DNA from 4 places in the Comamonas sp. CMM02 genome. Region 4 is predicted to be linked to each of the others. Evidence: predicted binding sites of a transcription regulator. Region 4 holds the regulator's gene; each other region holds the start of a gene.

Region 1 (3,095 bases), on a different contig from region 4:
GGGAAGGCGCTGGCAGCGTCGCTCACAGGCTGTCCGGCGCTCTGTCTGGGCGCGGTCGGTGGTGTGTGAGGCAGCTTTAAATCTTCGGCAGTGATGCCCAGTGTTTGCTGGTGCGTGCGTGGGCGGCGCATGGCGTGCAGCACACTGCGGCGTATGCAGTGTTCCAGCTCGCGGACATTACCGGGCCAGTGGTAGTCCAGCAGGGCCGCTTGGGCGGCAGTCTCCAGCCGCACTTGGTCAAGCCCGAGTTCTGAGCGGGCCCGCTCCAGAAAATGGCCAGCAAGTACCAGCAGATCACCGTCACGATCCCGCAATCGGGGCACCTGAATGGGGAAAACGCCCAGACGGTGAAAAAAATCAGCGCGCATGTGCCCGCTGCGAACGGCCCTCTCCAGATCTTGATTGGTTGCGGCAATGATGCGCACATTCACCGTGCGTTCACGGTCCAGCCCCAGGCGCTGGATGTGGCCACTTTGCAGTACACGCAGCAGCTTGGCTTGGGTTGCCAAAGGCAGCTCACCCACTTCATCCAGAAACAGGGTGCCCTGATGGGCTTGCTCGAATTTTCCGGCTCGCTCCTGTACCGCGCCTGTGAACGCGCCACGGACGTGGCCAAACAGCTCACTTTCGACCAGGTTTTCTGGCAGGGCTGCGCAGTTGATGCTGACAAATGCCTGATCGGCGCGCAGCGACTGCGCATGTACGGCTTGTGCAACCAGCTCTTTGCCCACGCCTGTTTCTCCGGTGATCAGTACCGCTAAGTCGCTGGCTGCCACGGTGGCAATGTCGCGCTGCAGGTTGCGCATGGCTGCGCTGTGACCCAGCAGGCGGGTGTGGATTACCGGTGTGTGCCGACGAAAATGCTCCGCGCGTTGGCGCTCTTGCGCTGCGGTCTGCTCCAGCTCACGCATGCGCGCGGCAGTGGCGACGGTTGCTGCCGCCAAATTGCTGAAAGCCTGCAAGGCCGCCAAAGGCGCATCGCCTGCAAAGCTGCCGGGCTGCAGTGCATCGAGGGTGAGCAAACCCCATGGTTGCTCGTTCACCATGAGCACACAGCCCATGCAATCGTGCACGGGCAAAGGGGCATCGGTGTGGTGGGTGACCAGGCCGTCGTAAGGGTCGGGCAGCTCGGTGTCGGTGGGAAAGCGCATGGCCTGCCCGGCAGCCAGCAAGGCCGCAAAACGTGGGTGTTCGCTCACCCGGAAGCGGCGACCCAGTGTGTCAGGGCTCAGACCATCGATAGACAAGGGGCGCAGCCATGTTCCATTTTCTTCAAAACGTAAAAGTGCAGCTGCGTCTGCTGGCAGCACCGTGCGCAAAGCGGCCAGCAGACGGCGGTAGCGTTCAGGTTCAGACAGGTGGTTGGAGAGTTGCGCGATCAGTGGAAGCAGGGCGCTAAGCAAGCTGGCATCGGGAGTCATTTTGACATCTTATGGTGTCAAATTGACGGACATCATGCAGTGTCAAAAAGACATGGGTGCATGTAAGTGCATGAATTACAAGCTGTGCAAACCTGGCATGTACTTTGCCAGTGCTCAAGATGTCCTGGCGCATTGCGCTGCCGTGACTTTGTAAAAAGGAAAGATCTCATGCTGAATGAACGCCAACGTGCCATTGTCAAATCCACCGTGCCTTTGCTGGAAGCCGGGGGCGAAGCGCTTACTACCCATTTCTATCAGCTGATGCTGTCTGAAAACGAGGCTGTACAGCCACTGTTTAACAGCGTGCACCAGCAAACCGGTGCACAGCCTCGCGCACTGGCGCGCAGCGTGCTGATGTATGCCAAGCACATTGATGACTTGTCGGGCCTGGGCGATTTGCCTGCGCAGATCATTCATAAGCATGTGTCTTTGCAGGTGCAGCCAGAGCATTACCCCATCGTTGGTGCTTACTTGCTGCGTGCTATCCGCGAAGTGCTGGGTGCAGAAATTGCGACCGATGAAGTGATTGACGCCTGGGGCGCTGCCTACGGGCAACTGGCTGATATTTTGATCAGCGCCGAAAAAAGCATGTATGCAGACAATGCGCAGCTAGAAGGCGGCTGGGCAGGTGTTCGTCGTTTCGTGGTGGCACGCAAACAGGCTGAGACGTCAGAGATTACGTCGTTTACCTTGCACCCTGAAGACGGCGGCAAAGTGGTGGCTTACCAGGCGGGTCAATTCATTGGTTTGCGTCTCTTGGTCAATGGCAAAGAGCAGCGGCGCAACTATTCGCTGTCGCAGGCGGCGGATGGACGCAGCTTGCGCATCAGTGTCAAGCGTGAGGCACAGGGCGTGGTGTCATCGCACTTGCATACGCAGGTGCATGAGGGTGATGTGCTGGAAGTGTTTGCACCTGCCGGTCACTTCACGCTGGACGACAGCGACAAGCCTTTGGTGCTGATGGCCGCGGGCGTTGGCATCACCCCCTTGATGGCGATGCTGGAAAAAGCATTGGCTGCACAGCGGCCCACTACCTTGATTCATTGCACACGCAGCCCTGACTTACAAGCCTTTCGCACCCAGCTGATCGAGCTGGCCGCGCAGCATTCCCACTTGCAGCTGCGCTTTAGCTACGAGCAAGAAGCCGCACCCGAAAACACTGAGGGTGTGCAAGTTGCCACGGGCATGCCAGATGCCGCTTTGCTCCAGGCCTGGCTGCCGGTGCAGCGTGATGTACAGGCCTACTTTCTGGGCCCTGTCGGCTTTATGCGTTTGGCGCAAACCGTTTTGCGTGATGCTGGCGTGCCTAAGGCACAAAGTCATCACGAGTTTTTTGGCCCGGCACAGGCGCTGGCAGCTTAACTGGCATGATGGCCAAAGTTGGTTGGTGAGTGCTGACAAAGCACTGATCCACTGCGTTGGCACTTGAGCAACCCCGTCTGCCGTGACGGGGTTTTTTTTGTTATTAGATGAATATTAAAAATGCCTGGAAGCCCGCTGTTGCCCCTGCGGCGCGCCTTGATGTCTTTCGTGTAGGGCTGGGCGCTACGCTGGGTCTGGCCTTGGCCATGTTGCTGGTCTTTGAGGGCCGGCAACTGGGGTTTGCCATGGGCCTGAGCTTGTTTGCCCCTTTGGGGGCCAGTGCTGTTTTGCTTTTTGCAGTGCATACCAGCC
Region 2 (3,095 bases), on a different contig from region 4:
CCGTCATCATGATTGGTGAAATCGGTGGCCCGGACGAAGCCGAAGCCGCTCTGTGGTGCAAGGCCAATATGACCAAGCCAATCGTTGGCTTTATCGCTGGCGTGACAGCGCCTCCCGGCAAGCGCATGGGCCACGCTGGCGCGCTGATCTCTGGCGGTGCTGATACGGCTGACGCCAAGCTGGCCATCATGGAAGAGTGTGGTTTCACCATCACGCGCAACCCTTCCGAAATGGGCCGCCTGCTGCAAGGCCTGCTCAAGAAGTAAGCCACAGCAGCTTGCTGACCAAAAAGGCCGTGCCGACTTCTGTCGGGGCGGCCTTTTTGCATGAGCATGCCGCGAGCAGCCAGCCATTTACGCAAAACTACGCACGCCACTGGGCAAGCGCAGGCGTAAACTGCCGACTCCAAAAAAAGTAAACGCCGCTCTGCATCTGCAGAACGGCGTTTTCAATTCATAACAGTGGAGTAAAAATGGAATTTCTGAGCACTGCCGATTTCTGGATCGGCCTGATGAAGATCGTCTGGATCAACATCATTCTTTCTGGTGACAACGCTGTCGTCATCGCCCTTGCTGCCCGTTCACTGCCGCCGGAGCAGCAAAAGAAAGCCATCATGTTTGGCTCTGGCGCTGCCGTTTTTCTGCGCATCGTGCTGACGGTGGTTGCGGCCAAGCTGCTGGAGCTGTCGTTCCTGCAAGTCATCGGCGGCTGCCTGCTGCTGTGGATCGGCTACCAGTTGCTGACTGGCGGTGAGGAAGAAGAAGGCCAAGCCAAGGGCAAGGGCTCCATGGCTGCGGCCATTCGTACCATCTTGATCGCCGATCTGGTGATGAGCCTGGACAACGTGATTGCCGTTGCAGCCACCGCCCAAGGCAACATGGTGCTGCTGATCATGGGCCTGGCCATCTCCATCCCTCTGGTCATCTTTGGCTCTACCCTGATGATCAAGCTGATGGACCGTTTCCCCGTCATCATCACGCTGGGTGCAGCCCTGATTGGCTGGGTCGGTGGTGAAACCATCGTCAACGACAACCTGCTGCACGGGGTCGCACTGGCCCACCCATGGCTGCACTACGTAGCTGCTGCTGCGGGTGCCGTTTTGGTGGTCGCCGTAGGCAAGTGGATGCAAACCCGCCAGGTCAAACCATTGGCCTGAGCCGGCACAGGCACCAGCCAGCACCAGCGCCTTCGGGCGCTTTTTCTTGGCTGGCACAGCGTATCCGCAAGCTTCACCCCTGTGCCAGCCCGCGCTGGCCTTAAAACCAAGGCAGTCTGTGTGCTGCAATGCCTGCAATCTGACAAAAACGTCACTTACAGCAGACGCCGCCCCTAGAAACGTGACACATCCCGTCTATTTGCAAGCAAACTTTGCAAAGTTTCACGCTTTCCCTTGTAGGACAGGGCTGGCACGCCGATTGCTCTCTCTACACTGTATTTTTCTATTTCTACTTCAAGGAGCTTTTTCATGAAGCGCACGATGCAAAAGGGTTTCACCCTGATCGAATTGATGATTGTGGTGGCAATCATCGGTATTTTGGCTGCTGTGGCACTGCCTGCTTATCAGGATTACACGAAGCGCGCAAAGATGTCAGAAGTAATTCTGGCCGCATCTTCTTGCCGCACAACAGTGTCTGAAGTTTATCAAACCAATAGCGCCGCCAGCCTACCTGAAGCCAATGCTTGGGGCTGTGAAGTTTCTGGCACCGGCGCCACCAGATATGTAGAAAAGGTCGAAACTGATGATGCAGGTGGCATTGCAGTGACCGCGCGAGGCTTTGGCGATAACGATATTGACCAAAAAACGGTTTCACTGGTTCCTAAGGTCGATAATAGTACCAAGCAAATTACAGAATGGATTTGTGGCAACCGTGCTGCCGTAGACAATTCCGATGTTGTGACAACGGTGCCTGCAAAATTCCTTCCAGGATCATGCCGCGGCGTTTAATTTAAATAAATCACAACGCCCTTCGGGGCGTTTTTTTATGTACTTTTTTTACTTATTATCTGCCTCATTCTTTTTTATTGGCGTATTGAATCCATTTCATATTCCACCATGGAATTCATTTCATTCCGAGTTTTTATGCGCTTTTGCTATAGTTTTTCTTTTGCTTTTCAAATCTTTTTATAAAAGTATTGAGATACCCAAGAAATTCTTAATATTCGCAGCAGTAATATCAATTTACATTGCTATCCGATTAATCATACAAAATAATTCCGCCGAATATAAGAACTTCTTAGTCTACTTTGCCATATATAGCCTGGCGTTAATTGCAGGGTTTAATACAAAAGAAATCAAAGAAAATAATTTATTCAATTTCATAATTTTAATTGGTTTTTTCCTATCCATATCAGTTATTGCACAATTTTTTGATGTTGCGGATAATTTCGAATTATTACCGAGCATTGAAAATACTCGTCGCCCTGGCGGGTCACTTATCCAAGCCAATCATGCAGCAACATTTATATGCCTCGGTTTAATTTGTTGCTTGCAAAAGAGTTTTTCTTCCAAAATAATTAAATTAATTATTTTTATAACACTCAGTTTCGCTATTGCTGCAACAGAATCAAGGACTGGTTTTCTTGCATTTTCTGTTTATATTTTTTATGCTTCGCTGAAGAAATATTGCGGAAAAACAATTTTATTTTCAAGCCTAATATTCGTCTGCCTAAGCTTTCTGCTCACTCCGAAAATTTATGATAGTTTTTACCAAAATCAAGTAGAAAGCCATACCAGAATCACCGATACCAGCAGCAGCGGCAGACTGCTTGCCTGGTCAATCCTTATTGACTCTGTCAAAGAAAAACCCATTACAGGGCATGGCTTCAACAGTGTATTCAGCACGCTGGATAATCAAATAAGAAATAACGAAAATTTAAGGTCCGCGCCATTTCACTACTCACACAATATAATTATTGATTTTTTGATTTGGTTTGGCATTCCAATCACCATATTAATTTTAATTTATTCTTCAAAAGCTCTACTGCAAATAGAAAAAGAGAAAAATGACAAAACAAAGATCATCCTTATTCCGCTAATACTACACTCCTTATTAGAATATCCTCACGCCTACATGTATTTCGGGATTCCTTTCTTT
Region 3 (3,095 bases), 640 kb from region 4:
TCGCAGGAGATGATTTCTGTGCCCGGGCCAATGATGATGTCCACCCCCGGCTGGGTGTCCGGATTGCCGGCCTTGCCGATGGCAGCAATGCGCCCGCCTTTCAATCCAATGTCGGCCTTGACGATGCCCCAGTGGTCGACGATGAGGGCATTGGTGAGCACGGTGTCCATGGCCCCTTGGGCGCGTGAAAACTGGCTTTGCGCCATGCCGTCACGGATGGTTTTGCCGCCACCAAATTTCACTTCCTCACCATAGCCGCCAGCGGCCAGTGTGAAGTCTTTTTCAACCTCAACGATCAGCTCGGTATCGGCCAGCCGCACACGGTCGCCCACGGTGGGGCCAAAGGTTTCGGCGTAGGCGCGCTTGTCCATCGTGGCCATATCAAAGTGCTCCTTGAATCAGGCCTCGAAAGCCGTAAATCTGGCGGTCACCGGCTACATCGACCAGCTCTACCGTGCGCTGCTGGCCTGGCTCAAAGCGCACAGCCATGCCACTGACAATGTTCAGACGTTTGCCGTGCGCAGCCTGCCGGTCAAACTCCAGCCCGGCATTGGTCTCTGCAAAGTGGTAGTGAGAGCCGACCTGAATGGGCCGGTCGCTGGCATTTTTGATCAGCAGCGTCGTAACCGGGCGGCCGGGGTTGAGGACATGTGCGCCTGCATCCACCAAAATTTCACCGGGAATCATGCTTTTATCCTTGGCGCAATGCCGCGCAGTGCATGGCACGGCTTATCAATAACTGGCGCTGCATCAGCGCGGAGATGGCCCACACCACCACCGTCGCCTGCCTTGCGGCAGCGCTGTACGGCGGGGCAGTGTGGCGTTTCATTTAAGCCAGGCGGGTCAGCATGAAGGCCCCCAGTGCTGCAGTCAGCCCGCCAGCCAGCTTGGCAATCACCTGGTGGCGCTGCATGACTGCGTGGCCCAGCACGATGCCCGAGAGGTGCAGCAAGGCAGAGCCAGCGGCCATGCCCGCAATGGCACCAAGTGCGGCCAGCGCACTGTCTTGGGCCAGCTCGTAGCCGTGGGCGGCACCGTGAAAGAAGGCAAATACACCGGCCAGTGCGGCCGCTGCGCCCCAGGCCATTTTCTTTTGCACCATCACCAGCAGGCCCAGCACCAGCACCGATGCGGCGATCATGGGTTCGACCGCCGGGATATGCAGCCCCGCAAAACCGGCCAGACAGCCAGCAATGAGCAGCGCAACAAAGGCCGCTGGCGCGCGCCATGCGCTGGCCATGGTCAATGCACTCCACGCGCCCACAGCGAGCATGGCCGCCAGGTGGTCTGCACCGCCAAAGGGGTGGGCAAAGGCATGGCTCAGGCTGTCCAGAAAGTTGTGGTGGCCACCGCCGTCGGTGCTGATGTGAGCCATCGCAGACAGGGGCAGGAAAGAGGCAGCCGTGATGGCGGTGGTGATCAGATATTTGGTGTTCATAGCTGTTAGCGCAGGTGAAGTAAGGGCCGGGTGCCTGAAAGGCTTGAAATTCAAATAATCGGCTCGTGCACGGTGACCAACTTGGTGCCATCGGGGAACGTAGCTTCCATCTGGATATCTGGAATCATCTCGGGCACGCCGTCCATCACGTCTTCGCGCGTCAGCACGGTGCGACCTTCGCTCATGAGCTGGGCCACGGTCTTGCCGTCGCGAGCGCCTTCCATCACAAAAGCACTGATCAAGGCGACGGCTTCGGGGTAGTTGAGCTTGAGACCACGGGCTTTGCGCCGCTCGGCCAGCAAGGCAGCGGTAAAGATGAGCAGCTTGTCTTTTTCGCGGGGTGTCAGTTCCATGGCGTGATCGGGTGCAGTGCAAATGGGCGACAGCGCCCTGCACAGTCTCTGCAAGAGCCGTGCCAGTGCCGGCCTGGGCGCTAGCTTGGTGCAGGGGTGCTGCCTTGATTTGGTGCCAGGGTGCTGACCGCAGCTGGCGGCCCCGTTTTTATTGGTGCGCAGTGCGGCCAAAGCAGTGCAGTCACACCGGCTATCGGTTTATGTTGCACCGCCATGGGGATTGCATGGTGCGTGGCCCAAAGTGGCACATGGCTTGCAAAGGGGGCATTGAGACCGCTGGTGTGTACCAGTGGAACCCATCAACCAGCCCTTTGAGGAGCACTTTCCATGAACCAGCGTCGTTTCACTTTGAAAACCCTGGCTGCCAGCGCAGCGGTTGCCGGATTTGGTTTTGCGGGTTTGTCCGCCCAGGCTGCGGACACCATCAAGGTGGGGGTGCTGCATGCGCTGTCGGGCACGATGGCGATTTCGGAGACCGCGCTCAAGGACATGGCGCTGATGACGATTGAAGACATCAACGCCAAGGGCGGTGTGCTGGGCAAGAAGCTGGAGCCCGTGGTGATTGATACGGCCTCCAACTGGCCGCTGGCGGCGGAGCAAGCCAAACAGTTGATCAGTCAGGACAAGGTGGCAGTCACCTTTGGTTGCTGGACTTCGGTGTGCCGCAAGTCGGTGCTGCCGGTGTATGAAGAAAGCAATGCGCTGCTGTTTTACCCAGTGCAGTACGAAGGCGAAGAGCTGAGCAAGAACGTGTTCTACACCGGCGCGGCACCCAACCAGCAGGCCATTCCTGCGGTGGAGTACCTGATGGGTGAAGACGGTGGTTCGGCCAAGCGCTGGGTGCTGCTGGGGACCGACTATGTGTATCCCCGCACGGCCAATAAAATTTTGCGCGCCTTCCTCAAATCCAAGGGTGTGGCAGACAAGGACATCATGGAAAGCTACACCCCGTTCGGGCATAGCGACTACCAGACCATCGTGGCAGACATCAAGAAGTTTGCAGCCGGTGGCAAGACTGCCGTGATCTCCACCATCAATGGCGACTCCAACGTGCCTTTCTACAAGGAACTGGGTAACGCAGGCATCAAGGCGACCGACGTGCCCGTGGTGGCTTTCTCTGTGGGTGAAGAAGAGCTGCGTGGCCTGGACCCCAAACCGCTGGTGGGCCATCTGGCTTCGTGGAATTACTTCATGAGCGTCAAGAACCCCACCAACGAAGCGTGGATCAAGCAGTGGAGTGCCTACGCCAAGGCCAAGAAGTTGCCCGGTCAATCCACCAAACCTTTGACCAACGACCCCATGGA
Region 4 (3,095 bases):
GCACCAGCCGGTTCTGGCGGCCGTGTGCGTGCCATCCTGGCACCCAAGGCAGCGCCCAGTGCGAGCCCTTCTGCCCCCGTGCCTGCACAGCCCTTGCAGCCTTCTGGTAATTTGAATCTACAAGGCAAGTAATGGCTGAGAACACCCCGGACACTGTGGTCTCCAGCAAGCTGGAAGCCCGACACCTGGCCAAGTCGTATGGCAGCCGCAAGGTGGTGAAAGATGTGTCAATGACTGTGCAAAAAGGTGAAGTGGTGGGTTTGCTCGGCCCCAATGGTGCAGGCAAGACCACTTCGTTTTACATGATCGTAGGCCTGGTGCGCAGCGATGGTGGAGATGTATTCATCGATGGTCATTCCGTGGGCAGCATGCCCATTCACCAGCGCTCGCGCCTGGGCTTGTCGTACCTGCCGCAAGAAGCTTCCATCTTTCGCAAATTGAATGTGGAAGACAACGTGCGCGCGGTGCTGGAGCTGCAAAAAAATGATGCGGGCCAGTCTTTGTCCAGAGATGAGATTGAAAAACAGCTGACGTCCTTGCTGCAAGAGCTGCGCGTGGACCATCTGCGCAAATCGCCTTCGTTGGCGCTGTCTGGGGGGGAACGCCGCCGCGTGGAGATCGCCCGCGCTTTGGCCACTAACCCGCGCTTCATCTTGCTCGACGAGCCTTTTGCCGGCATCGATCCGATCGCCGTCATTGAAATTCAACGCATCATTGGTTTTTTGAAGGAACGCGGCATCGGTGTGCTGATTACCGATCACAACGTGCGTGAAACACTGGGTATCTGTGACCACGCTTTCATCATCAGTGATGGCACAGTACTGGCGCAGGGAACGCCACAGGAAATCGTCGAGAACCCGGATGTCAGACGGGTCTACCTCGGCGAACACTTCAGGATGTAGCCCTCTACGGCAGTTTTCAGGAAAAACAACAAGGGTCGAAAGAGGGGTACAGCGTTGAAGCCAGGTTTGTCACTGCGGGTCTCACAGAATTTAGCGCTGACGCCACAACTGCAGCAGTCCATCCGCCTCTTGCAGCTATCTACGCTGGAGCTTTCCCAAGAAGTCGAGCAAATGCTCGACGAGAATCCCTTTCTTGAGGTGGCCAATGAGGATGCCCCTTCTGAAGAATTTGGTGTAGCCAGCGTTGATGCAGCACCTGAATACGATGCACATGCGGCAGATGAGGCGCAATACTCCATATCGGATAGTGCAGGCGCAGCAGGCGCTGATGGACAAAAAGATCAAGATGCTTCCGCCTCTGAAAATGATCTTCCTAGCGATTGGGAAGGCGATGGCAGTGTGGACATGGCGTTCGAGGACAGCGAGTGGGGTGGCGATGCCCTGCCTCGCGGCACCCGCGATGATGACGATGCGCCCACCGCGTTGGAGCTGGCAGGCACCCATGAGTCTTTGACAGACTTTCTGCTCCAGCAGTCGCTGTCCCTGCGTTTGTCCGAGCTGGATCGGTACGCGCTGCGTTTTCTGATTGAAAACCTTAACGACGATGGGTATCTTGAAGATTCACTGGAAGAGCTGGCTCTGGGTCTGGCAGGCCCCTCGGATCTGGAGCAGTTAGAAGAACTGGTGCACCGCTTTACCGTTGCTCTGGGTTTGTTGCAATCCCTGGAGCCTGTGGGCGTGGGCGCACGTGGATTGTCAGAGTGCCTGCGCCTGCAGCTTCAGCACCTGCGCCACCAAGGTGGTGACACCGACCTGATCGATATGGCGCTGCAGTTGTGCGCGCAGCCCTTGGAGCTGCTGGCTCGGCGCGATGTTCGCAAACTCATGCAGGCCTGCGGTCTGCCTGAAGCCAAGGTGCGCGCTGCGCTGGGGGCAATTGCACGGCTAGAACCTAAGCCTGGGCGTCGCTTTGTGAATGTGGAGCGCAACGTGGTGGTGCCCGATGTCATCGTCAAGAAAGTCGCGCGCCGCGGGGCTGATGGCATGGCTCAGTTCAGTGTTCAACTCAACCCCGATGTCATGCCCCGCCTGCGTGTGCATGACATCTATGCCGGGGCACTGCGCAGCCACAAGGGCAGCGAGGGGCATGCTGGGCTGCAGCAGCGTCTGCAGGAGGCGCGCTGGTTTATCAAGAATGTGCAGCAGCGTTTTGACACCATCTTGCGGGTGTCCAAAGCGATTGTGGATAGGCAGAAGAACTTCTTTGTGCATGGCGAGCTGGCCATGCGCCCCTTGGTGCTGCGGGACATTGCCGATGAGCTGGGGCTGCATGAATCGACCATCAGCCGCGTGACCACGGCCAAATACATGTCCACCCCCCATGGCACGTATGAGCTGAAGTATTTCTTTGGCTCGGGTCTGGGCACGGAAACGGGGGGCAACGCCTCCAGTACGGCGGTGCGGGCGTTGATCAAGCAGTTCGTGTCGGCGGAGAGCACCAAAAAACCGCTGTCTGACAGCCAGATTGCCGAGATGCTCAAGGAGCAGGGCATTGAGTGCGCACGCCGCACGGTGGCCAAATACCGAGAGGCGCTGAAGATTGCGCCAGCAAATTTGCGCAAAGCGCTGTAAGCCGGGGGAGCATCCCGTTGCGCCTGTGTTGGTTTGTGCTTACTGTTTAGCTAAGCTTGCTAGCGCTCGATAGAATCGCGCGAGTTGAATCAAAATGCGCTGCCTGTGGGCGGCGCTTTTGTTTTCCCAGCTTGTGTTAACCAGTTGAGCGCGCAGCGCGCTCGGAGAACCACCATGCAGCAACGTCGTCACACCCTTTTGGCCATTGGGGCCGCCACTTTGGCCGCTTTGGGCGCTATTGCGCCTGTGGCCCATGCCGAAGAAAAGCCCAAGGTGGCGCTGGTCATGAAGTCGCTGGCCAATGAGTTTTTCCGCACCATGGAAGACGGTGCCAAGGCGCACAACAAAGAACATAAAAATTATGTGCTGGTGAGCAACGGTATCAAGAACGAAACCGATACCGCCGCGCAGATCAAGATGGTTGAGCAAATGGTGGCGCAAAAGGCGCAGGCCATCGTGATTGCGCCTGCTGACTCCAAGGCGCTGGTGCCAGTGCTGAAAAATGCAGTGGACAAGGGTGTGATTGTTGTGAATATCGACAACCGCCTGGACCCTGAAGCC

What was found. The regulator sigma-54, encoded in region 4, starts transcription at its own class of promoters, with help from an activator protein. The targets are predictions, from matches to a motif close to TGGCANGNAANCTGCTTT.
Region 1: a site for sigma-54 is predicted at 1,515-1,532, ahead of hmpA (NO-inducible flavohemoprotein). Genes of this name have one in related genera too.
Region 2: a site for sigma-54 is predicted at 1,405-1,422, ahead of IB213_RS13965 (pilin). Genes of this name have one in related genera too.
Region 3: a site for sigma-54 is predicted at 1,839-1,856, ahead of IB213_RS02970 (urease subunit gamma). Genes of this name have one in related genera too.

What each region holds. Positions count from the first base shown of each region.
Region 1 is NZ_JACUZW010000003.1:798,782-801,876, reverse strand. It holds gene norR (nitric oxide reductase transcriptional regulator NorR) at 1-1,421, opposite strand, end outside; gene hmpA (NO-inducible flavohemoprotein) at 1,590-2,783, shown strand; gene IB213_RS13150 (HPP family protein) at 2,891-3,095, shown strand, end outside.
Region 2 is NZ_JACUZW010000004.1:74,961-78,055, forward strand. It holds gene sucD (succinate--CoA ligase subunit alpha) at 1-266, shown strand, start outside; gene IB213_RS13960 (TerC family protein) at 473-1,156, shown strand; gene IB213_RS13965 (pilin) at 1,466-1,945, shown strand; gene IB213_RS13970 (PglL family O-oligosaccharyltransferase) at 1,983-3,095, shown strand, end outside.
Region 3 is NZ_JACUZW010000001.1:653,597-656,691, forward strand. It holds gene ureC (urease subunit alpha) at 1-380, opposite strand, end outside; gene IB213_RS02955 (urease subunit beta) at 382-687, opposite strand; gene IB213_RS02960 (hypothetical protein) at 692-829, opposite strand; gene IB213_RS02965 (HupE/UreJ family protein) at 830-1,438, opposite strand; gene IB213_RS02970 (urease subunit gamma) at 1,489-1,791, opposite strand; gene urtA (urea ABC transporter substrate-binding protein) at 2,119-3,095, shown strand, end outside.
Region 4 is NZ_JACUZW010000001.1:13,736-16,830, forward strand. It holds gene lptA (lipopolysaccharide transport periplasmic protein LptA) at 1-132, shown strand, start outside; gene lptB (LPS export ABC transporter ATP-binding protein) at 132-902, shown strand; gene IB213_RS00085 (RNA polymerase factor sigma-54) at 957-2,534, shown strand; gene IB213_RS00090 (sugar ABC transporter substrate-binding protein) at 2,709-3,095, shown strand, end outside.